Linked DNA regions of Rhodopseudomonas palustris HaA2. The protein of the gene in region 1 interacts with the protein of each later gene in a pairwise test. Links are inferred from orthologs where the notes say so. Each region holds a gene or a part of one and is shown on either strand. Other genes may lie near its edges.

The links.
Region 2: the proteins of dnaQ (region 1) and RPB_RS03405 interact in binary tests that used the Escherichia coli proteins (3 or more experiments, as listed by UniProt). The link is inferred for Rhodopseudomonas palustris HaA2 from one-to-one orthologs.
Region 3: the proteins of dnaQ (region 1) and dnaE interact in binary tests that used the Escherichia coli proteins (3 or more experiments, as listed by UniProt). The link is inferred for Rhodopseudomonas palustris HaA2 from one-to-one orthologs.

Annotation. Positions count from the first base shown.
Region 1 is NC_007778.1:440,164-447,708, forward strand. What follows is about bases 1,625-4,589. They hold dnaQ (DNA polymerase III subunit epsilon), read left to right. Parts: upstream 1,625-2,741; coding sequence 2,742-3,437; downstream 3,438-4,589. Other genes in these bases: RPB_RS02010 (Maf family protein), read left to right, coding at 1,625-2,080; coaE (dephospho-CoA kinase), read left to right, coding at 2,111-2,710; secB (protein-export chaperone SecB), read right to left, coding at 3,574-4,050; RPB_RS02030 (Tim44/TimA family putative adaptor protein), read left to right, coding at 4,511-4,589. Also shown: protoporphyrinogen oxidase HemJ, read right to left, coding at 1-184; RPB_RS02005 (pyruvate, water dikinase regulatory protein), read left to right, coding at 636-1,475; more of RPB_RS02010, read left to right, coding at 1,472-1,624; more of RPB_RS02030, read left to right, coding at 4,590-5,218; RPB_RS02035 (MltA domain-containing protein), read left to right, coding at 5,256-6,776; RPB_RS02040 (Smr/MutS family protein), read left to right, coding at 6,782-7,375. UniProt on the Escherichia coli protein: DNA polymerase III is a complex, multichain enzyme responsible for most of the replicative synthesis in bacteria. The epsilon subunit contain the editing function and is a proofreading 3'-5' exonuclease.
Region 2 is NC_007778.1:747,653-755,100, reverse strand. The notes cover bases 1,037-3,904. They hold RPB_RS03405 (DNA polymerase III subunit gamma/tau), read left to right. Parts: upstream 1,037-1,462; coding sequence 1,463-3,346; downstream 3,347-3,904. Other genes in these bases: recR (recombination mediator RecR), read left to right, coding at 3,800-3,904; RPB_RS03400 (YbaB/EbfC family nucleoid-associated protein), read left to right, coding at 3,378-3,698. Outside these bases: nudC (NAD(+) diphosphatase), read right to left, coding at 1-570; RPB_RS03410 (HIT domain-containing protein), read right to left, coding at 575-991; more of recR, read left to right, coding at 3,905-4,405; RPB_RS03390 (hypothetical protein), read left to right, coding at 4,416-4,850; RPB_RS03385 (AmpG family muropeptide MFS transporter), read right to left, coding at 5,119-6,489; tRNA epoxyqueuosine(34) reductase QueG, read right to left, coding at 6,647-7,448. UniProt on the Escherichia coli protein: Part of the beta sliding clamp loading complex, which hydrolyzes ATP to load the beta clamp onto primed DNA to form the DNA replication pre-initiation complex.
Region 3 is NC_007778.1:2,978,600-2,987,182, forward strand. Bases 4,581-8,583 are described here. They hold dnaE (DNA polymerase III subunit alpha), read left to right. Parts: upstream 4,581-4,927; coding sequence 4,928-8,383; downstream 8,384-8,583. Other genes in these bases: dapA (4-hydroxy-tetrahydrodipicolinate synthase), read left to right, coding at 8,519-8,583. Also shown: RPB_RS13085 (copper resistance CopC/CopD family protein), read left to right, coding at 1-80; proS (proline--tRNA ligase), read left to right, coding at 222-1,541; RPB_RS13095 (lipoprotein-releasing ABC transporter permease subunit), read left to right, coding at 1,598-2,878; RPB_RS13100 (ABC transporter ATP-binding protein), read left to right, coding at 2,886-3,584; RPB_RS13105 (DUF3551 domain-containing protein), read right to left, coding at 3,864-4,115; RPB_RS24160 (DUF3551 domain-containing protein), read right to left, coding at 4,142-4,402. UniProt on the Escherichia coli protein: DNA polymerase III is a complex, multichain enzyme responsible for most of the replicative synthesis in bacteria. This DNA polymerase also exhibits 3' to 5' exonuclease activity. The alpha chain is the DNA polymerase catalytic subunit.

The DNA.
Region 1 (7,545 bases):
TCATGATCGCCTTGTACAGCCGGCGTTCCATGATCTTGAAGGTCTCGGACTGAACCGAGCCGATCTCTGCGCTGCAGTGGTAGACGAACAGCCGCGGCATGTAGAGCATTCCGGCCATCCACGAGATCACCGCGACGACGTGCAGGGTCTTCACCCAAAGATAGATATCGGTCCAGTCGATCATCGGTCGCCCCACCGGCCGCGCGGAATTCCAGAGCCGATCTGGAACGCACCGCCCGCACAGCGCGTTACTCGAATGCGCGATCACGGAGTTTTCCGCAAGCTCCACTCCTCTAAACAATATTTATAGATTCTTAGGGTTTGAGTCGTAGTGTCGGGGGATTGTGCCGGCGCAACAGACGCTGCGGCTTGTCCTTGCACCATCCACATGTGCACAGCCCAGGGCGATGTCTGCCTGAAACGGCTTGGACCTTTGAACACGGGCGCTCGCGCCGTGATCCGGTCTCTTTATCAAGAGACAAATCCACATTCACCCGCTAACCTCGACACCATCCCGTGACGATTTCCTCACCCGAGGCCTGTGAAGAAAAAACCGGGTTATCCCGCCCGTGCCGGCCGCGGGGCCGCCATCCGGCGGCTTTCGCCCCGTTGTTCACAGGATACACAGGGTCATGATGCTGACCGACGGCAGCTATTTTCATCTCCATCTGGTGTCCGACTCGACCGGCGAAACCTTGATCACGGTGTCCCGCGCGGTCGCGGCGCAATACGCCAATGTCAATGCGGTGGAGCACGTCTACCCGCTGGTGCGCAGCCAGAAGCAGCTCGACCGCGTGCTGCAGGAGATCGAGGAATCGCCCGGCATCGTGCTGTTCACCCTGCTGGAGGGTGAACTGGTTGCCCGGCTCGAAGCCAAGTGCCAGGAGATCAACAGCCCGAGCCTGTCGATCATCGGCCCGGTGATGCAATTGTTCGAGGCCTATCTCGGCGCCTCCACCACCGGCCGGGTCGGCGCGCAGCACACTTTGAACGCCGAATATTTCAAGCGCATCGACGCGCTGAACTACTCGATGATGCACGACGACGGCCAGCATGTCGAAGGCCTCGAAGAGGCCGATGTGGTGCTGGTCGGTGTATCGCGCACCTCGAAGACGCCGACCTCGATCTATCTCGCCAATCGCGGCATTCGCACCGCCAACGTGCCGCTGGTCGCCGGGATACCAATTCCGCATCAGCTCGAAACCCTGAAGAAGCCGCTGGTGGTCAGCCTGCACGCCTCGCCCGAACGGCTGATCCAGGTCCGGCAGAACCGGCTGCTCAGCCTCGGCGCCGGCGCCGGCAACGATTCCTATATCGACCGCCAGTCCGTCACCGACGAGGTGTTGCTGGCGCGCAAGCTCAGCGCCAAATACGGCTGGTCGCTGCTCGACGTCACCCGTCGGTCGATCGAGGAGACCGCGGCCGCGATCATGAAGCTGCTCGCCGATCGGCAACGCCAGAGGATGTCCGAATGACGCTGTGGCTCGGCCCCGGGCCGCTGGTGCTGGCCTCGCAGAGCCGCGCCCGGCAGGCGCTGTTGAGCAATGCCGGGATTCCGTTCGACGCGATCCCGGCCGACATCGACGAGCGCGGCATCGCCAAAGCTTCCGGCCTGTCGGCGCCCGGCGAGATCGCCGCGCTGCTGGCGCAGGAGAAGGCCGCGTTCGTCTCGAATCATCACCCCGGCCGCCTGGTGCTCGGCGCCGACCAGACGCTGGCGCTGGGTGCGCGCGGCTTCAACAAGCCGGCCGACCGCAATGAGGCGGCAAAGCAATTGCGCGAACTCGCCGGCCGCCGCCACGAGCTCCATGCCGCGATCGCCCTGGTGCGCAACGGCGTCACGCTGTTCGCCGATGTGTCGATCGCCCGGATGACGATGCGGCCGTTGAACGATGAGGAGATCGCCGCCTATCTCGACCTGGCCGGCGACAAGGCGACATCGAGCGTCGGCGGCTATCAGGTCGAGGGTCTCGGCGTGCATCTGTTCGACGGCATCCACGGCGACCATTTCACCATTCTGGGCCTGCCGCTGTTGCCCTTGCTCGGCTTTCTGCGTAGCCAGAAACTGCTGGCGTTCTGACGAGAGCCGGCCAAAAAGCGGAGGGGCGGAATGCTGGTACTCGGGCTCACCGGGTCGATCGGAATGGGGAAATCCACCACCGCGAAGCTGTTCGGGGAGGCCGGGGTGCCGGTCTACGACGCCGACGCCACCGTGCATCAGATCTACGAAGGCGAAGCGGTGCCGGCGATCGAAGCGGCGTTTCCAGGCACCACGGTCGACGGCAAGGTCGACCGCGCGCTGTTGTCGGAGAAGGTCGTGCATGATTCCGATGCGATGAAGCGGCTGGAGCAAATCGTGCATCCGATGCTGCGCAGCCATCACCAGAACTTCCTCGACGACGCCGAGGCCTCCGGCGCACCGGTCGCGGTGGTCGATGTGCCGCTGCTGTTCGAAACCGGCGGCGAGAAGCGGGTCGATGCGGTCGTCGTCGTCACCACCTCGCCCGAGGTGCAGCGCGAGCGAATCCTGGCGCGTGAGAACATGACTCCCGAAAAGCTCGACGCCATCCTGGCGCGGCAGATGCCCGACGCCGAAAAGCGCCGGCGCGCGGATTTCGTGGTGGATACCTCGCACGGACTCGATCCGGTGCGCGCGCAGATCCGCGAAATCCTCGACGCGGCTGCTAGGATGCCTCGCCGGCGGCCGTGATTCGCCGGCGACAACCGGCGGCCCTTCTGCAATGCGCGAAATCGTTCTCGATACCGAAACCACCGGCCTCGATCCGCTGCGCGGCGACCGGCTGGTCGAGATCGGCTGTGTCGAAATCTACAACCGGATGCCAACCGGGCAGGTCTATCACCAATACATCAATCCCGAGCGCGACATGCCGGCCGAGGCCTTCGCGGTGCACGGGCTGTCCAGCGAGTTTCTGGCCGACAAGCCGGTCTTTGCGCAGGTCGCCGACGCGTTCATCGACTTCATCGGCGATGCGCCGCTGGTGATCCACAACGCTTCGTTCGACATCGGCTTCATCAACGCCGAACTGGCGCGGCTGTCGCGGGCGGCGATCCCGCGCGAGCGGCTGGTCGATACGCTGCTGCTGGCGCGGCGCAAGCATCCCGGCGTGTCGAACCGGCTCGACGATCTGTGCTCGCGCTATGCGATCGACAATTCGCGCCGCACCAAGCACGGCGCGCTGCTCGACGCCGAGCTGCTGGCCGAAGTCTATATCGATCTGATCGGCGCGCGGCAGTCGCAACTGATTCTGGCGGAAGTTCCGTCGGAGCGCAGCGGCGCCGGCGGCGACACGCCGCGCCGGCAGCGTTCGATCGCGCTGACGCCTCGCGTCACCGATGCGGACCTCGAGGCCCACCGCGCTTTCATCGCCCTGATGGGCGACAAGGCGATCTGGAACGAATACACGGCCGCCGCCTGAGCGGCGCGGATCCCCACGGCCCACACGCCTGGGCTTGTCCCGGGCATTCCCGTCTCGATGCATCCACCCTGAAAACGTCAATGGCCGGGACAAGCCTGGCCATCACGACGTTTCAGATCTCAGTTCGAGCCGAGAATCAGCTCGGCTGGCCCTGCTGCTGGGCGCGCTCGAGGTTCTGGCGGTACAGGCCGACGAAGTCGACCGGGTCGAGCATCAGCGGCGGGAAGCCGCCGTCGCGGACCGCGCTGGCGATGATCTCGCGGGCGAACGGGAACAGCAGCCGGGGGCATTCGATCATGATCAGCGGGTGCAGATTCTCCTGCGGCACGTTGACGATCCGGAACACGCCCGCATAGGCGAGCTCGAAGCTGAACAGCACGGTGCTGCCGGATTCGGCCTTGCCCTCGATCGACAGCGTCACCTCGAACTCGTTCTCGGCGAGGTTGTTGGCGCCGACATTGATCTGGATGTTGATCGCCGGCTGGCTCTGCTGCGGGGCCAGCGACGCCGGGGCGTTCGGGTTCTCGAACGACAGATCCTTGGTGTACTGCGCCAGCACGTTGAGCTGCGGCGGAGCGGCGGCTTCCGGAGGCGTGCCGTTTCCGTTGGTCATCGAAATCTCTCCTGAAGCGTGCGGGAAGCTCCGGCCGGTGATGCGGCGGCCTTCGCGCGAGGGGCGGGTGATTGTATCGGCGAGTGGCTATCATAGGCCCGCGGCCATCCACAAGGTGGACCGAAGCAGCAGCCTGCGCGCTCCGGGCGGTCGCCGCGAATTCCGCGGGCGGCGCCGCCCCCCGGGGCGGACCCGCATCTTGCCCAAATCGCTGGCGGAATGAACTTTCTTACAATGATCCGGTTTCCCCGTTGCGCCGAACGGCCTACATTCGGATCATCAACGCCCGGCCGCGGCGCGACGGGGCTTGCCAACCGGGTTGGCTGTGCCAAAACGCGCCATTGGCTGGGACAGGTTCCTCACTACATGTGAGGGCCGGCCCGCATCGTGATTCTGGGCCGTCGAGCCGCGGGTGCAGACCGCACCTTTCAGGCCGGCGCCGATGAGAAAGTGAAGCGACGTGGATATCTACACCATCATCTTCCTTGCGCTTGCGGTGTTCATCTTCCTGCGTCTGCGCAACGTCTTGGGGCAGCGGACCGGCAGCGAGCGTCCGCCGTTCGACCGCGCCGCGGCGCGGGACATGATCCCGGGCAAGCAGGACACCAATGTCGTGTCGATGCCGGGCTCGGTGATCGACCAGTCCCCGATTGCTCCGAGCGCCGACGTCGTTCCGCCGTCGGATCGCTGGAAGGGCATCGCCGAGCCGGATTCGCCGCTGGAGCACGGCCTCAATGCGGTGTTCACCCAGGATTCGTCGTTCGACGCCAACCATTTCCTCTCGGGCGCCAAGGGCGCTTACGAGATGATCGTGATGGCGTTCGCCAATGGCGACCGCCGCGCGCTGAAGGACCTGCTGTCGAGCGAAGTCTATGAGAGCTTCGAGGCGGCGATCAAGGATCGCGAGAAGAACGAACTGAAGACCGAGACACGCTTCGTCGCGATCGAGAAGGCCGAACTGCTCGGCGCCGAAGTGCGCGACCACGTCGCCCAGCTCACCGTGAAGTTCGTGTCGCAGATGATCTCGGTCACCCGCGACAAGGCCGGCGCTGTCGTCGATGGCAGCCCCGACAAGGTCGCCGATATCACCGACGTTTGGACCTTCGCCCGCGATATCAGCTCGCGCGATCCGAACTGGAAGCTGGTTGGCACCGGAAACGAGCTCTAGCGCGCGGGGCGCAACGCGCTCTGCCTGGGCGCGCGGCGTGCTTGCCGCCGCCTTGCTGTTCGCGCCGGCTGCCGTCGAAGCCGGGCCGCGCCACCACCACTCCTCTGGCCATCATTCCTCTGGCCATCACGCCAAGCCCCACCACGCCGCCGCACACAAGCGGCATCGGCTGCCGGCCGGGCCGATCGAAATCCCCGGCGGGCAGTATGCCCCCGTGAGCTGGGACCAGGTCCCCGGCTGGGATTCCGACGATCAGCTCGCCGCCTTCAAGACGTTTCAGGCCAGCTGCCGGCCGGTTCTGGCCCGGCGCAAGCCGATGCCGGATACCAAGGCGCTCGGGTCGTCGTTGGTCGCGCCGTGCCGCGCGGCGCGTGTCGCCGAGATCTCCGACGCCGCTCAGGCCCGCCGCTTCTTCGAACGCCATTTCCTGCCGCTGCAGATCTCACGGGTCGGCGAGGACGCAGGCTTCGTCACCGGCTATTACGAGCCGATCGTCGACGGATCGCGTGTGCAGACCGACGTCTACAATGTGCCGGTGTATCGGCGGCCGTCCAACCTGTTCGTGCGCGGCTATTCGCAGGGCGCCGGCCTGCCCAATGGCGGGCCGGTGTATCGTAAGATCGGCCGGCGGAAGCTGGTGCCGTATTATGATCGCGCCGAGATCGAGGACGGCGCCATCGCCGGTCGCGGGCTGGAAATCTGCTGGCTGAAAAGCCAGACCGATCTCTTGTTCTCGCAGATTCAGGGCTCGGCCCGGGTCAGGCTCGAGGACGGCAGCTTCGTGCGCATCAATTACGACGCCCACAACGGCTATCCCTATACGCCGGTCGGCCGCATCCTGATCGATCGCGGCATCATCCCGAAAGAGCAGATGTCGATGCAGCGCATCCGCGAATGGATGGACGCCAATCCGGACGGCGCCAAGGAATTGCGGCGGGCCAACCGCTCCTTCGTGTTCTTCCGCGAGGTCAGGCTGAAAGACGACGACGAGGCGGTCGGCGCGCAGGGCGTGCCGCTGACGCCGGGTCGCTCGATCGCGGTCGACAAGGGATTGCACGTCTACGGCACGCCGTTCTTCATCACCGGCGAACTGCCGGTCGAGGCTCCCGAGGCGAAGACGCCGTTCCGACGGTTGATGATCGCGCAGGACACCGGCTCGGCGATCATCGGCCCGGCGCGGGCGGATCTGTATTTCGGCGCCGGCGCGGAGGCGGGCGCGGTGGCTGGGCGGATGCGGCATCCGATCCGCTTCGTGATGCTGCTGCCCAACAGCCTCGATCCGGTCGCGCGCGGCCGCACCATGCCGCTGCCCGAACCGCGGCCATCGGCCAGGATCGCCAAGCAGTTTCCGCCGACGCCGGTCGCGAAAGACAAGCCGGTCGAAGCGGATGCCGCCAAGCCGACGGCGACGCCCGCCACCAAGCCGGCTTCTCCGTTGGAAGGTTCGGCGCAGGCGGTTCCGACGCCACAGGCGCGGCCCGATGCAGCGCCGGCCGCTTCACCGAAGCGAACGCACCGCCGGCCTCACCGGCATCGTCATCACCGACGCCATCGCTGACGACGATGAAGCGCGTCGCCCCACCGCTCGATCCACCCGCAGCCCCGCGCCGCAAGCGCAGCCTGAGCGAGGACGAGCGCGTGCTGTGGGACAGCGTCGCCAAGCAGGTCAAGCCGCTGCGCGGCCGCCCGCGACTGACCCGGATCGAACTGCCGGCGGCTCCGTCGGATACGCCCGTCGCGAAACCGCCGCCGCCGGCAACGCAGCAGCCGATCAAGCGCCCGGTCAAGCTGGCGACGCCGATGAGCCCGCCGCCGCTGGCCTCGCTCGGCCGGCGCGAGCGCTCGCATCTATCGCGCGGCCGCAAGGACATCGACGCCCGGATCGATCTGCACGGCATGACCCAGGCACGCGCGCATCACGCGCTGTTGCGCTTTCTGCAAAGCGCCAGCCATGATGGGCTGAGTTTCGTGCTGGTGATCACCGGCAAGGGCGCGAGGCTCGGCGGTGATCCCGAACGCGGCGTGCTGCGCCGCCAGGTGCCGCTCTGGCTGAGCCTGCCGGAATTCCGCGCTTACGTCGTCGGCTTCGACGAAGCCGCGATCGGCCACGGCGGCGAAGGCGCGCTGTATGTGCGGGTGCGCCGGGCGCGCGGTTAATCCGCCCGAACCAGCACTACGGATCGTCATCACCCGCGAAAGCGGGTGACCCAGTATCCCAGAGCGGTTGTTACTAGCCGCAGAAGCCCTGCAATACTGGGTCGCCCGGTCGAGCCGGGCGATGACGGGAGAGGGTGGAGAACGGCCGTCGCTAAACCTTTGTCAGTTGT
Region 2 (7,448 bases), 310 kb from region 1 along the record:
GCCGAGCAGGCATTTGTCGCCGGACGTCACCAGCATGATCACCACCGGGTCGGTGCGCGGAAAATGCTCGGCCTTGCAGTTCGGGCAGTCGCGCTTCCAGCCGCCCTGCGTCATCGCCGTGCGGGTGCCGCAATTGGCGCAATAGCCGTGGCGCTGGTGCCAGCTGACCATCGATTTCGCCATCGCGATCGCCGACAGCTGTTCCGGCGGCAGGATGCCCTGCATCGCCATGCCGCGCAGCTCGGCGATGCCGGCGTCGCTGCGCGTCATCAGCGTCTCGACTGCCGTAGCGCCGATGCCCATGCCGAACACCGCCGCGCCGTCGCGCAGGCCGAGGAAGATCGTGCCGGGATTGGCGCCGAGCGACAGCGCCTCCTTGATCGACAGCAGCGCGCGCGGGCCGCCGTCCTCGTGCTTCACCACCAGCGAATCGCGATGCACCACATAGGCGCGGGTGTCGCTTTTGTCCTCCATTGCCATCAGCTTGGAATCGTCGCGGCGCAGATGCGCGGCGCGGTCGAGGATGTTGCTGACGAAGGCCGGCTGGCCGAGCGGAAAGGCGCTGCTCATCGGCTCAGCCCAGCCAGATCTTGCGCCGCAGCGCGCTGATGAAGTGCTGCACTTCCTCGGCGTCGTGCGGCAGCGCCGGCACCACGCCCCACACCGGGCGCGGCCAGGCGGCGTCGTTGGCGCGTCGCGCGATCACATGGACATGCAGCTGCGGCACCACATTGCCGAGGGCGGCGATGTTCAGCTTGTCGCATTTGGTGATGTCCTTGAGCGCGCGGCCGACCCGGGAGATTTCCGTCATCAACTGCGCCTGCGCGACCTCGTCGAGGTCGGTGATCTCGACTGCGCCGGCGCGGCGCGGCACCAGCAGCAGCCACGGATAATTCGCGTCCTTGATCACCAGCACGCGGCTGAGCGGCAGATCGCCGATGTTGATGGTGTCTTTTTCGAGCTGAGGACTGAGCGACCAATCGGCGGGCATGTCGGTTCCATCGGCCCGTTGGCAAAAGCGGGCTCTTGCGTGGTTGCGGGTACGGGCCCCGCCTCTCCATAGCAACTCGGTCGATGGCACGAAAGCGGCGGCGCGATGCTGAATTCCTCGCCGCCTCCGGAACGTTGGGGGCTCGCCCTGTCCGAAGGTCCAAGACGCGGCGCGGCCGCTTGCATTCGGGCGGTTTTGGCTCCAAATAGGGACCGGGAGATTGGCGGTGGACGAGCCACTCGCCAACCGGGTCAGGTCCGGAAGGAAGCAGCCCTAACGAGGTCCGGATCGGGTCGCTCGTCAGTCTCCTACTCGTTTTTCCGGCCGTTGCGCGCCGGTCGATCCACGGTGGCGTATCCGGCCGACCCTTCAGTGCCGGTGTCGGACGGGTGTCGGGCCGGGTCCCCGCCGGACAGCCTCCGTCCCGTTCCGCAATGCGGCCCCGAGAGAGAACACATTGCGGAACGCCCGATGACCGACGCAGGCCCTCCCGCGACCCCTTCGGACGATTCGGATCGGACCGGCCTCGCGCCGACTGCAGGCGCCTCGGGTGGCGCTCCGGCCGGCGCCTATCGGGTGCTGGCGCGTAAGTATCGTCCCAACAGCTTCGAAGACCTGATCGGCCAGGAAGCGGTGGTGCGCACCGTCTCCAACGCGTTCGATACCGGGCGGATTCCGCAGGCCTGGATCCTCACCGGCGTCCGCGGCGTCGGCAAGACCACCACGGCGCGCATCCTGGCGCGGGCGCTGAATTACGAGCTGCCGGACGGTTCGGTGAAGGGGCCGACCATCCACATGCCGGTGCACGGCGTGCACTGCAAGGCGATCATGGAAAGCCGGCACATGGACGTGCTGGAGATGGACGCCGCCTCGCATACCGGGGTCGACGACGTCCGCCAGATCAACGACAGCGTGCGCTACGCCCCGGCCAGCGCGCGCTACAAGGTCTACATCATCGACGAAGTCCACATGCTGTCGACGGCGGCGTTCAACGCTTTCCTGAAGACGCTGGAGGAACCGCCGGAGCACGCCAAATTCGTGTTCGCCACCACCGAGATCCGCAAGGTGCCGGTGACGGTGCTGTCGCGCTGCCAGCGTTTCGATCTGCGCCGCGTCGAGGCCGACGTGCTGATGAAGCACCTCGGCGGTATAGCCGAGAAAGAAGGCGTCGAGGTCGAGGCCGAAGCGCTCGGCATCATCGCCCGCGCCGCCGAAGGCTCGGTGCGCGATTCGCTGTCGCTGTTCGATCAGGCGATCGCCCATGCGGCCGGTCTGGTGCGCGCCGATCAGGTCCGGCAGATGCTCGGCCTCGCCGATCGTACCCGGGTGATCGAGCTGTTCGATGCGCTGGCGCGCGGCGACATCGCCGCCGCCTTCGCGGAATTCCGCGATCAATACGACACCGGCGCCGATCCGGTGGTGGTGCTGAGCGATCTCGCCGAATTCGTGAACTTCGTGACGCGGGTCAAGATCGTGCCGGCGACCGCCGACAATGTGGCGTTCGGCGAGACCGAGCGGCTGCGCGGGCGCGAATTTGCGACCCGGCTGTCGATGCGGGTGCTGTCGCGGATGTGGCAGATGCTGCTCAAGGGCATCGCCGAAGTGCAAGGCGCGACGCGCCCCGCCGCAGCCGCCGAAATGGTGCTGGTGCGGATTGCGTACGCGGCCGATCTGCCGACGCCGGATGAAGCGATCCGGATGATCGAGCAAGGTGGCGGCGGCGGCGGTTCGCTGCCGTCCGGCGGCAGTGCGCCGCGTGACGCGCCGTCGGCTCCGCCCTCCGCTCCACCCTCCGCAATGGCATCAGCTCCGCCAAATTACGCTACGCCGGCCGCAATGGCGCCGCGCGGTGGCGCGACGATGAGCCAGCCGTCGATGGCGCGGCCGCAGCCCGCCGCGGCTCCGCAGCCGACCCCCGCGGCGCTGACGATCACAAGTTTCCCGCAGCTCGTCGCGCTCGCGTCGGAAAAGCGCGATGTGATGACCCGGATGGCGCTGGAAGCCGATGTTCGGCTGGTGCGGATCGAGGACGGCCGGCTCGAACTGGCGCTGGAGCGCACCGCGTCGCGCAGCCTGATCGGCGAGCTCGGCCGCAAGCTCGAACAATGGACCGGGCGGCGCTGGACCGTGATCGTGTCGAACGAGCCGGGCCAGCCGACGCTGCGCTCACAGAACGAGGCGCAGAAGAACGAGCGCGAGCGCGCCGCGGAGAGCGATCCGCGGGTGCAGGAGGTGCTGGCGCGGTTTCCCGGCGCCAAGGTGATCGAGGTGCGGCGGCTCGCCACCGAGCCGGCCCAGACCGATGCTGGTATCGAAGGCGCCGTCGATCCGGTCGACGACGACGACGATTCTTGAGAATTCTGGCTCTTTCGAGAAGGAACAGATCATGGCTGATTTCCTCGGCATGATGAAACAGGCGGCGCAGCTGCAGTCGAAGATGAAGGCGATGCAGGCGGAGCTCGATCAGATCGAGGTCGAAGGCCTGTCCGGCGGCGGCCTGGTCAAGATCCGGATGAGCGCCAAGATGGAAGTGCGCGGCGTTTCGATCGACCCGTCGCTGCTGAAGGCGGACGAAGGCGAGGTGCTGGAGGATCTGCTGGTCGCGGCGCTCGCCGACGCGCATCGCAAGGCGGAAGCGGCGATGCAGGAGAAGATGCAGGCGCTGACCGGCGGGCTCGGCCTGCCGCCCGGCCTCGGGCTGGGCTAGTCTTCCAGAAATACCGATTCGCAATTTCTCGCCGGCGGGCCGGCGGGCGTCTCCCAACGCCTGCCGTCGCTCTGATTCACCGAAACGGATAAGCTGTCCCGATGGCCATTGCGGTCGCAGGCCCCGAGATCGAACGTCTGATCCAGCTTTTGGCGCGGCTGCCGGGGCTCGGCCCGCGCTCGGCGCGGCGCGCCGCGCTGCATCTGATCAAGAAGCGCGACGCGCTGATGACGCCGCTCGCCTCGGCGCTGCAGGTCGCGATCGACAAGATCGAGGTGTGCAAGACCTGCGGCAACATCGATACGCAGAATCCCTGCACGGTGTGCACCGATCCGCGCCGCGATCCGTCGATCATCGTGGTGGTCGCCGACGTCGCCGATCTGTGGGCGCTCGAACGCGCTTCCGCCACCAATGGCCGCTATCACGTGCTCGGCGCGACGCTGTCGCCGCTCGACGGCGTCGGCCCCGACGATCTGACCATCGACGCGCTGGTGGCGCGGGCCCATGATCCCGCGGTCGGCGAGATCATTTTGGCGCTCAACGCCACGGTCGACGGCCAGACCACGGCGCACTACGTCACCGACCTGCTGCAGGACGCGAACGTCAAGGTGACACGGCTGGCCCACGGCGTCCCGGTCGGCGGCGAACTCGACTATCTCGACGAAGGCACGCTGTCGGCCGCGATGCGGCAGCGGACCCTGTTCTGAACCACCGGAAATGGACCTGATGATCGAACGACTGCTGAAATCCTCGCTGATTGTCGCCGCGCTGATGGTGCTCCCGGTCCCGCCAGCGCTTGCGCAGGCCGCCGAAAGTCAGGCGGCGCTGCCGAAGCCGAAGGCGATGAAGGTGGGCGACGTGCTCAGCGGCGAACTCACCGCGATGCGCTCGCGCGCCAGGGCCAAGGGCAAGAAGGTGCCGGTGTATCAGCTCGTCAGCGAGCCGCGCCGGCTGCCGCCGCCGTCCGGCCTGTGCAATCTCGAGAACGGGCCGGAAACCTTCCAGATCGTGCCGGCCAGCGACGCCCAGGCGGCGCAGCTCAAATCGCATCTCGGCAAGAACGTGGCGCTGAAGGTCGAATCCGTCGCCTGCGCCGAGGAGGCCGGGCAGTACAGCGAGGCCGTGGTGACGAAGTGGAGCCTGGTGAACTAAGCAGTTCTGCTTTTGATGGGATCAGCGCTCGCGATCCAGTTGCCGCCGTCATCCTGAGGTGCCCGCTGGGCCGCGCTGTGCGCGGCGCGGCGGGCCTCGAAGGATGAGCCGCAGGGACCTCGGGGCCGCATCCTTCGAGGCGCGCTACGCGCGCACCTCAGGATGACGATCCTGCACTCGAGAAGGCCGCATTGCTTCGCGGAGCCTGTCATCGGGCGGCGCGAAGCGCCGACCCGTTGGCTCGCAATGACGCTTTGCGAAATCCCCCTCACACCTTGACCGGCCCCAGAGCCGCGAAATGACCGCGGCGTTGCAGCCACAGCAGGAGCACCAGGCTGGGCGCGGCCACCGCGACGCTGATGATGAAGAACGCCGGCCAGCCGGTCGCCTGCGCCACATAGCCGGCGCCGGCCGACAAGTACGTCCGCCCCACCGCCGACAGCGCCGTCAGCAGCGCATATTGCGTGGCGGTGTGCAGCGGGTTCTGGCACAGCGCCGACAGGTACGCGACGAAGATCACCGTGCCGATCGCGCCGGTGAAATTCTCGACCGAAATCGCCAGCGCCAGCGCCCATTGGTTGACGCCGACTGTCGCCAGCCAGGCGAATGCCAGATTCGACAGCGCCTGCAGCACCGCGCCGATCCACAGGCTCGTCACCAGCGAATAGCGCCGCGCCACGTAACCGCCGGCGAAACCGCCGATCAGCGTGGCGGCGAGGCCGACGCCTTTCACAATCGCGGCGTAGTCATTGCGCGAAAAGCCGAGATCGATCACGAACGGCGCCGTCATGGTGCCGGAGAACGCGTCGGTGAATTTGAACAGCACCACGAAAGCCAGCACCGCCAGCGCATCGGTGCGGCCGAGAAATTCCGAGAATGCGCCGATAGCCGCCCGCGTCACCCGGGTGAATGCGGTTTCGCCGCTGGTGGCGGCTTCGGCGCGGCGCGACTGTTCGGGCTCGGTCGCGAGCAGTGCCGTGACCGTGCCGATCAGCACCATGGCGGCCATCGTCACATAGCCCCACATCCAGGCGTCGGCGCGCGCGAGGCCGGTGCCCTCATAGGCGCTGACCAGGAACAGCACGCCTGCGGTGGAGATCAGCATGCCGATGCGATACGCCGCCACATAGGACGCCATGCCGGCCGCCTGCTCGTTCTCCGGCAGACTCTCGACGCGGAACGCATCGACCACGATGTCCTGCGTCGCCGAGGCGGCTGCGACCAGCAATGCACCGATCGCGACGAACAGCGGCGCATGCGCCGGGTCGGTCAGCGCCAGCAGCAGGATCGCGACAATCAGCAGCAGTTGCGTCGCGACCAGCCAACCGCGGCGGCGGCCGAACCATCGCGACAGCAGCGGCACGTGCAACGCATCGACCACCGGCGCCCAGATGAATTTCAGCGTGTAGGGCGTGCCGACCAGCGCGAACAACCCGATGGTGCCGAGATCGACGCCGGATTCGCGCATCCACACCAGCAGCGTCGAGCCCGACAGCGCCAGCGGCAGCCCGGACGAGAAGCCGAGAAACAGCACGATCAGCACCCGCGGCTGCAGATACACCGTCATCGCCTCGCGCCAGCCCGGCGCGGGCTCGTGGTTCGGTGCGGCGGAAGCGGAGGTCGGGGGATTGGAGGTCATACCGGGTCGTAGCAGATTCGACCAAGGCCCGGCATCAGAGACCGTCGGCGCCGGCTTGACCGGGCGTTGCGGTCCTCACCACGCTGATCGTGACGCACGACGGCCTGCCGGGAGAGTTGCCGACCGAACAATCGACGCTCGGGATCCTGCGTCACCTTCATGCGCGCGGGACGGTGTCGGAAGAGGTTGCGGCATCTGGCGCGGCATCGGCATCGGCCCACTCCGCCCGCACGCTGTCGTCCGCCTCGGCGCCGAGCCACCGTTCGCGCAGCGCCGCGAGCCGACCTTCCGCAACTAACTGCCGCAGCGCCCACACCGCGGCGCCCCGCACCACCGGATCGGCGTCGCCGAGCAGCCTTTCGGCCTCGGTGGCGAGCGTCGCCTCGCCCGAATTGCCGATCGCGATCAGCACGTTACGGACGAATCGGGCGCGCCCGATGCGCTTCACCGGCGACTTGGTGAACAGCGCCCGGAACGCCGCATCGTCGAGTCGCGCCAGCTCTGCCAGCGACGGCGCGCGCAACGCCTCGCGCGCCGCGAGCTTCGCCTCGCGCCCGGCCTGCGCGAATTTATTCCACGGGCACGCCGCCAGACAATCGTCGCAGCCATAGATGTGCTGGCCGATCGGCCGGCGAAATGCGTGCGGGATCGGCCCCTTGAGTTCGATCGTCAGATACGAGATGCAGCGCCGCGCATCGAGCTGGTACGGCGCCGGGAACGCCGCGGTCGGGCAGGCGTCGAGACAGGCGCGGCACGAGCCGCAGCGATCCGGCTCGGGCTCGTCGCGCGGCAGCTCGAGCGTGGTGTAGATCGCGCCGAGAAACAGCCACGAGCCGAATGTGCGCGACACCAGATTGCTGTGCTTGCCCTGCCAGCCGATGCCCGTCGCCTGCGCCAGCGGCTTCTCCATCACCGCAGCCGTATCGACGAACACCTTGACGTCGCCGCCGGCCTCGGCG
Region 3 (8,583 bases), 2.5 Mb from region 1 along the record:
GGCGCTGGTCGCTGACGCTCGGCATCCTGATCTCGGATTTCGACAAAGTGACCATCGCGGCGCCGGTTGTGATCCGGTAATCGCGGATGCCGGCGCCGACCGCAAAGTGGCGTAGATTCCGGCAGTTTTCGCAAAGTTGGGCGGCCGCGCCCTTGTGTTTTGCCGCCCGATCCGGTTTCACTGGCGCAAACCTGCTTCCCCCTGATTCTTGAGCAAATCCCATGCGTTTGTCGCGATTCTTTCTGCCGATCCTGAAGGAAAACCCGAAGGAAGCCGAGATCGTCTCGCATCGGCTGATGCTGCGCGCCGGGATGCTGCGGCAGGAGGCCGCCGGCATCTATGCCTGGCTGCCGCTCGGCCATCGGGTGCTGAAGAAGATCGAGCAGATCGTGCGAGAGGAGCAGAACCGCGCCGGCGCGATCGAGCTGTTGATGCCGACGCTGCAACTCGCCGATCTGTGGCGCGAGAGCGGCCGCTACGACGCCTATGGTCCGGAGATGCTGCGGATCAGCGACCGCCACAAGCGCGAGCTGCTGTACGGGCCGACCAACGAGGAAATGATCACCGAGATCTTCCGCGCCTATGTGAAGTCGTACAAGAGCCTGCCGCTCAACCTCTATCACATCCAGTGGAAGTTCCGCGACGAGCAGCGTCCGCGCTTCGGCGTGATGCGCGGCCGCGAGTTCCTGATGAAGGACGCCTATTCGTTCGACGTCGATGAAGCCGCCGCGCGCAAGTCGTACAACCGGATGTTCGTCGCTTACTTGCGGACCTTCGCGCGGATGGGGCTGAAGGCGATCCCGATGCGCGCCGAGACCGGACCGATCGGCGGCGACCTCAGCCACGAGTTCATCGTGCTGGCCGAGACCGGCGAGTCCGGCGTGTATTGCGACCGCGACGTGCTGAGCCTGCCGGTGCCGGACGAGACCGTCGATTATGACGGAGATCTGACGCCGATCATCAAGCAATGGACATCGGTCTACGCCGCGACCGAGGACGTCCACGACGCCGTGCGCTACGAGAGCGAAGTGCCGGAAGCCAACCGGCTGCACACCCGCGGCATCGAGGTCGGCCAGATCTTCTATTTCGGCACCAAATATTCCGACTCGATGAAGGCCAATGTCGCCGGTCCCGACGGCACCGATGCGCCGATCCACGGCGGCTCCTACGGCGTCGGCGTGTCGCGCCTCGTCGGCGCGATCATCGAGGCGTGCCACGACGACAACGGCATCATCTGGCCGGAGGAGGTGGCGCCGTTCCGGGTCGCAATCCTGAACCTCAAGCAGGGTGACGCCGCGACCGATGCGGCCTGCGAACAGCTCTACAAGGAGCTCGCCGCCAAGGGCGTCGACGTGCTGTACGACGACACCGATCAGCGCGCCGGCGCGAAATTCGCGACTGCGGATCTGATCGGAATTCCGTGGCAGGTGCTGGTCGGGCCGAAGGGCCTCGCCGACGGCAAGATCGAACTGAAGCGGCGCAGTGACGGCTCGCGCGAGAATATCGCGCTGGCGGAGACGGTCGCACGGCTCGCGCCGTAAGATTTATCCACTGGCGGCTCGGCTGAAATTAGCCCGAATCGTGTGAAATTCGGAGCATGGATCACAGCATGACTGAGCCAGTTCGAACTCCTCCTTTTGCGCCATTCGAATGGCTCCTGTCCGGGCGCTACCTCCGCGCGCGCCGCCGTGAGGGGTTCATCTCGGTGATCGCCGGGTTCTCGTTTCTCGGCATCATGCTCGGCGTCGCGACGCTGATCATCGTGATGGCGGTGATGAACGGCTTCCGCAAGGAACTGCTCGACAAGATCCTCGGCCTCAACGGCCATCTGCTGGTGCAGCCGCTGGAAAGCCCGCTGACCGACTGGAAAGAGGTCGCCGATCGCATCAGCGGCGTGGCGGGCATCAAGCTCGCGGCGCCGGTGATCGACGGCCAGGCGCTGGCGTCGTCGCCGTTCAATGCCTCCGGCGTGCTGGTGCGCGGCATCCGCGCCGACGACCTCAACAATCTGTCGTCGATCGCCAATCACATCAAGCAGGGCACGCTCGACGGCTTCGACGAAGGGCAGGGCGTCGCGATCGGGCGCAGGCTCGCCGATCAATTGTCGCTGCACGCCGGCGACAGCGTCACGCTGGTGGCGCCGCGCGGCGCGGTGACGCCGATGGGCACCACGCCGCGGATCAAGCCGTACAAGATCGCCGCCGTGTTCGAGATCGGCATGTCGGAATACGACTCGACCTTCGTGTTCATGCCGCTGAAGGAGGCGCAGGCCTATTTCAACCGCAATAACGACGTCACCGCGATCGAGGTCTACACCACCAATCCGGACAGGATCGACGCCTTCCGCAAGAGCGTCACCGAGGCCGCAGGCCGGCCGGTGTTCCTGGTCGATTGGCGGCAGCGCAATTCGACCTTCTTCAACGCGCTGCAGGTCGAGCGCAACGTGATGTTCCTGATCCTGACGCTGATCGTGCTGGTGGCGGCGCTCAACATCGTCTCCGGCCTGATCATGCTGGTGAAGGACAAGGGCAGCGATATCGCCATCCTGCGCACCATGGGGGCGACGCAAGGATCGATCATGCGGGTGTTCCTGATCACCGGCGCTGCGATCGGCGTGGTCGGCACGCTGACCGGCTTCGTCGTCGGGCTGGTGATCTGCCTGAACATCGAATCGATCCGGCAATTCCTGTCCTGGGTGACCAATACCGAGCTGTTTTCGCCGGAGCTGTACTTCCTGTCGAAGCTGCCGGCCGAGGTCGATTTCGCCGAGACCAGCGCGGTGGTGATCATGGCGCTGACGCTGTCCTTCCTGGCGACGCTATATCCGTCGTGGCGCGCGGCGCGGCTCGATCCCGTCGACGCGCTCCGCTATGAGTGAGGCCGCAATGGAGCAGGACGCAGAAGACATCCCGGTCGTCTACCTTCACGACATCAAGCGGCAATACACGCAGGGCGAAGCCACGCTGACGATCCTCGACGGCGCCAAGCTGGCGCTGTGGGCGGGGCAGTCGGTGGCGCTGGTGGCGCCGTCGGGCTCCGGCAAATCGACGCTGCTGCACATCGCCGGCCTGCTGGAGCATCCCGACGAGGGCGAGGTCTATGTCGGCGGCGCCGCGACCTCGGCGCTGACCGACGCCGAGCGCACCCAGATCCGCCGCACCGACATCGGCTTCGTCTACCAGTCGCACCGGCTGCTGCCGGAATTCACCGCGCTGGAAAACGTGATGATGCCGCAGATGATCCGCGGCCTGAAGCGCAGCGAGACCGTCAGCCGCGCCAAGGAGATCCTGGCTTATCTCGGACTCGCCGATCGCATCACCCATCGCCCCGCCGAACTGTCCGGCGGCGAGCAGCAGCGTGTCGCCATTGCGCGCGCCGTCGCGAATGCCCCCCGCGTCCTGTTCGCCGACGAGCCGACCGGCAATCTCGACCCGCACACCGCCGATCACGTCTTCCAGGCGCTGATGCAATTGGTGCGGGCGACCCGCGTGGCGATGCTGATCGCCACCCACAACATGGAGCTGGCCGGCCGGATGGATCGCCGGGTGTCGCTCGAAAACGGCGTGGTCGTCGAACTGGAATAGGCGCGGCGGCGGCAGTTCGTCATTCCGGGGCGCTCGCGTGAGCGAGCGAACCCGGAATCTGAAACGAGCACCGCAAGCTTCACGACTCCTCCTTCGTCATCACCCGCGAATGCGGGTGATCCAGTATTCCAGAGCGGCTGTTGCTCAAGGGCAGACGCTCCGGATTACTGGGTCGCCCGGTCAAAAGCCGGGCGATGACGCTGGGACGTGGGGGCGGACACAGCAGGGCGATCGGGCGCGCGGCACTCCGGTCCCTCGGTCACGCTATGCCCCGGCACCTCAGTGCCGGCGGCGTTGCTTGCGCAGCTTCTTCTTCGCGGGCTGCGGCGCGGTGTACCACGGGTTTTCGATACATTCGGCGGCGCGGCCGGAGGCGGACATCCGGCATTGCGGGATCGACGTGTAGCTGCACTCGTCGTACCAGTCGCGGTAGTTGTGATAGACCCGCAGGCAGACAGGATAGTCGCGAGCCTCCGCGATCCCGGTCAACCCCAGCAGGGTCAGCACCCCGACCAGCAGTGTCTTGCGCATTGTCGTCTCCTCGGTCGCGCGCCCGGTCAGCGCGTGCGCTGCCGCCGCGCCGGGCCGGCGGGCGGTTGATACCATGGGTTTGTGACGCATTGCCCGGCGATGCCCTGGGCGGCCGGCTGGCATTGCTCGATCGAGACATAGCGGCACTGGTCGAACCGCACCGGACCGTAGATCCGCAGGCAGACCGGATAGTTGTCGTAAGGGGCTTGGGTTTGCGCCACGGCCGCCGAGGGCAGGGCTAAGGGCGACGCCAGGGCAGCCAGTAGAACCGCAGACAGGACGCGCATCGAAATCTCCGAAATGAGGGGCCGATCCAGCCGAAGCCCGGCACCCAGGCGGCTGTAGACTCATCGCTCATCCGGTGCGCCCGCGACTATTTTACGTCAAAGCGGCGGACAGCCGAAGGGTCATGGCTGAATAACGGGGATGTCGACGTTTTGTTAACGCTTCCCGAACGCCCCGATGCGGGTACCTTGACGTCAGAACAAAATGAGAACAATGTTCTGCGTATGTTCACGTGGTCAGGGAGCGGACGATGTTGAAGATCTTCATTCAGGAAGCTGCGGCGTTGACGTCGATTGCGCTGTTCATCAGCATGGTGGCGGTGTGGGCCCAGGTGCTGCCGCAGCTCTGAGCCGGCGGAAAGCGAAGCTGCAGAGCGAGGCGGCAACAGCGGGGATAAGGGTGCGCGGCTGGCTTGCGCGGCCGTGGCGGGCGGATCACCATTCCGGCCGAGTCGGCTGCGCTCAGCGCGCCGGCTGAGCACCTTCTCACCGCACGCCATTCACGCCCGATCGAAAGCCGCACCGCCGATGAGCCAAGCCGGATTCGTCCATCTGCACGTTCACTCGGCCTATTCGCTGCTGAAAGGCTCGATGAAGATCGCGCGGCTGGCGGACCTCGCCAAGGCCGACCACCAGCCGGCGCTGGCGCTGACCGACACCGACAACATGTTCGGTGCGCTGGAATTCTCCGATAAGCTCGCGGGCAGCGGCATTCAGCCGATCGTCGGCCTCGAACTCGGCATCGACTTCGGCGACCAGGATCCGACCTCACGCAACGCGGCGCTGGCGGCGCCGGCGCGGGTGGTGCTGCTGGCGACGCGCGAGCGCGGCTACCGCAGCCTGATGCGGCTGAACTCGCGGGCCTTCCTCGAAACCCCGGTGAACCAGCCGCCGCACATCAAGTTCGACTGGCTGGATGGCGAGACCGACGACGTGATCGCGCTGACCGGCGGGCCGGAGGGGCCGATCTCGCTGGCGATGCTGACCGACCCGGCGCTCGGCCGGCTGCGCTGCGAGCGGCTGGCGCAGGCGTTCGGCGACCGGCTCTATGTCGAGCTGCAGCGCCACAACACCGATGTCGAACGGCGCGCCGAAGCCGGCCTGATCGACATCGCCTACGACATGGGGCTGCCGCTGGTCGCGACCAACGAGCCGCATTTCGCCACCGCCGACGATTTCGAGGCCCACGACGCGCTGCTGTGCATCGCCTCCGGCAAGCTGATCGCCGAGACCGATCGCGTCCAGCTCACGCCCGACCACCGCTTCAAGACCCGCGCCGAAATGGCGGTGCTGTTCGCCGATTTGCCGGAGGCGCTGGCCTCGACGGTCGAGATCGCGCAGCGCTGCGCCTATCGGCCGCTGACCCGCAAGCCGATCCTGCCGCTGTTCACCGTCGGCGCCAGCGTCAACGACGCCGAGGAGGCGGCCGCCGCGGAAGCGGCCGAGCTGCGTCGCCAGGCCGAGCAGGGGCTCGCGGACCGCATGCGCGTCCACGGCCTGTCGCAGGGCATGACCGAAGAGGACTACCAGAAGCGCCTCGCCTTCGAACTCGACGTCATCACCCGGATGAAATACGCCGGCTACTTCCTGATCGTGTCGGACTTCATCAAATGGGCCAAGGCCCACGGCATCCCGGTCGGGCCGGGCCGCGGCTCCGGTGCCGGCTCGCTGGTGGCGTATTCGCTGACCATCACCGACCTCGATCCGATCCGCTTCGGTCTGCTGTTCGAGCGCTTCCTCAATCCGGAACGCGTCTCGATGCCGGACTTCGACATCGATTTCTGCCAGGACCGCCGCGGCGAAGTGATCGAATACGTCCAGCACCGTTACGGCCGCGACCAGGTCGCGCAGATCATCACCTTCGGCACGCTGCAGGCGCGCGGCGTGCTGCGCGACGTCGGCCGCGTGCTGCAGATGCCGTACGGCCAGGTCGACAAGCTGACCAAGCTGGTGCCGCAGAACCCGGCCGCACCCGTGTCGCTGAAGCAGGCGATCGAAAGCGAGCCGAAGCTTCAGGCGTTTCGCGACGAGGACCCGGTCGTCGCCCGCGCCTTCGACATCGCGCAGAAGCTCGAGGGCCTGACCCGGCACGCCTCGACCCACGCCGCCGGCATCGTGATCGGCGATCGGCCGCTGTCCGATCTGGTGCCGATGTATCGCGATCCGAAATCAGACATGCCGGTCACCCAGTTCAACATGAAATGGGTCGAGCCGGCGGGGCTGGTGAAGTTCGACTTCCTCGGCCTCAAGACGCTGACGGTGCTCGACGTCGCGGTGAAGCTCTTGAAGCAGCGCGACATCCATATCGATCTGGCGACGCTGGGAATCGAGGACCCGGTCAGCTATCAGATGCTGGCGCGCGGCGACGTGGTCGGCGTGTTCCAGGTTGAAAGCCAGGGCATGCGGCGTGCGCTGGTGGACATGCGCCCCGACCGCTTCGAGGACATCATCGCGCTGGTCGCGCTGTATCGCCCGGGCCCGATGGCGAACATTCCGACCTATTGCGCCCGCAAACACGGCGACGAGGAGTCGGAATATCTGCATCCGATGCTGGAGCCGATCCTGAAGGAGACCTTCGGCGTCATCATCTACCAGGAACAGGTGATGCAGATCGCCCAGGTGATGGCCGGCTATTCGCTCGGCGAAGCCGACCTGCTGCGCCGCGCGATGGGCAAGAAGATCCGCGCCGAGATGGAGAAGCAGCGTGCCATCTTCGTCGAGGGCGCGACCAAGAACGGTGTGCCGAAGGACTCCGCCGACACCATCTTCGATCTGTTGGCGAAATTCGCCGACTACGGCTTCAACAAGAGCCACGCCGCCGCCTATGCGCTGGTGTCCTATCACACCGCCTACATGAAGGCGCATTATCCGGTCGAATTCATCGCGGCGTCGATGACGCTCGACCTCAACAACACCGACAAGCTGTCGGAATTCCGCGCCGAGGCGCAGCGGCTCGGCATCAAGGTCGAGGCGCCGTCGGTCAATCGCTCCGGCCCGACCTTCGAGGTCGGCGCCAACACCATCTACTACGCGCTCGCCGGCCTGAAAGGCGTCGGCCTGCAGGCGGTGCAGATGATCGTCGAGGCGCGCGGCGACAAGCCGTTCGCCTCGCTCGCGGATTTCGCAGCGCGGGTCAATCCGCGCGCGATCAACAAGCGGGTGATCGAAAGCCTCGCGGCCGCCGGCGCGTTCGATTGTCTCGACAGTAATCGCGCGCGGGTGTTCGCCGGCGCCGACGCGATCATCGCCGCCTGCCAGCGCAGCCACGAGGCCGCGACCTCAGGCCAGAACGACATGTTCGGCGGGCTCGCCGACGCGCCGCAGGTGGTGCTGCCGCAGATCGAGCCGTGGCTGCCGGCGGAGCGGCTGCGGCGCGAATACGACGCGATCGGCTTCTTCCTGTCCGGCCACCCGCTCGACGATTACGCCACCGCGCTGAAGCGGCTGCGGGTGCAGTCCTGGGCGGAATTCTGCAAGGCGGTGAAATCCGGCGCCACCGCCGGCAAGGTCGCCGCCACCGTGGTGTCGCGGATGGAGCGGCGCACCAAGACCGGCAACAAGATGGGCATCATGGGCCTGTCCGACCCGACCGGGCATTTCGAGGCGGTGCTGTTCTCCGAGGGGCTCGCGCAATATCGCGACGTGCTGGAGCCGGGCGCCGCGGTGCTGCTGCAACTCGGCGCCGAACTGCAGGGCGAGGACGTTCGCGCCCGCGTGCTGCACGCCGAGCCGCTCGACGCCGCCGCCGCCAAGACCCAGAAGGGGCTGCGGATCTTCCTGCGCGACACCAAGCCGCTCGATTCGATCACGAAGCGGCTGCAGCCGCCGGAATCGAAGGTCTCGGGGGGCAATATCGCGCTGGTGCTGAGGCTCGATCCGCACACCGAGGTCGAATTCGAGTTGCCGGGCCGGTTTCAGGTTTCGCCGCAGATCGCCGGCGCGATCAAGGCGGTCACCGGCGTGGAACTGGTCGAGACGCTGTAAGGCCGGGTCGTCCGGCGCTGCGGCGACTTCCAGAGCGCGATGGCCCTGAACAGCCTGTCGCCTGTCGCGGGCCTTTCGCGGCCGCGCGGCACCCGTTATGAAAGGTTCACAGGGACTGCGCGTCAGGAGAACAGTATGGCAGCCAAGACGAATTTCCGGGGGTCGTTCACCGCCTTGGTCACGCCTTTCAAGGATGGTGC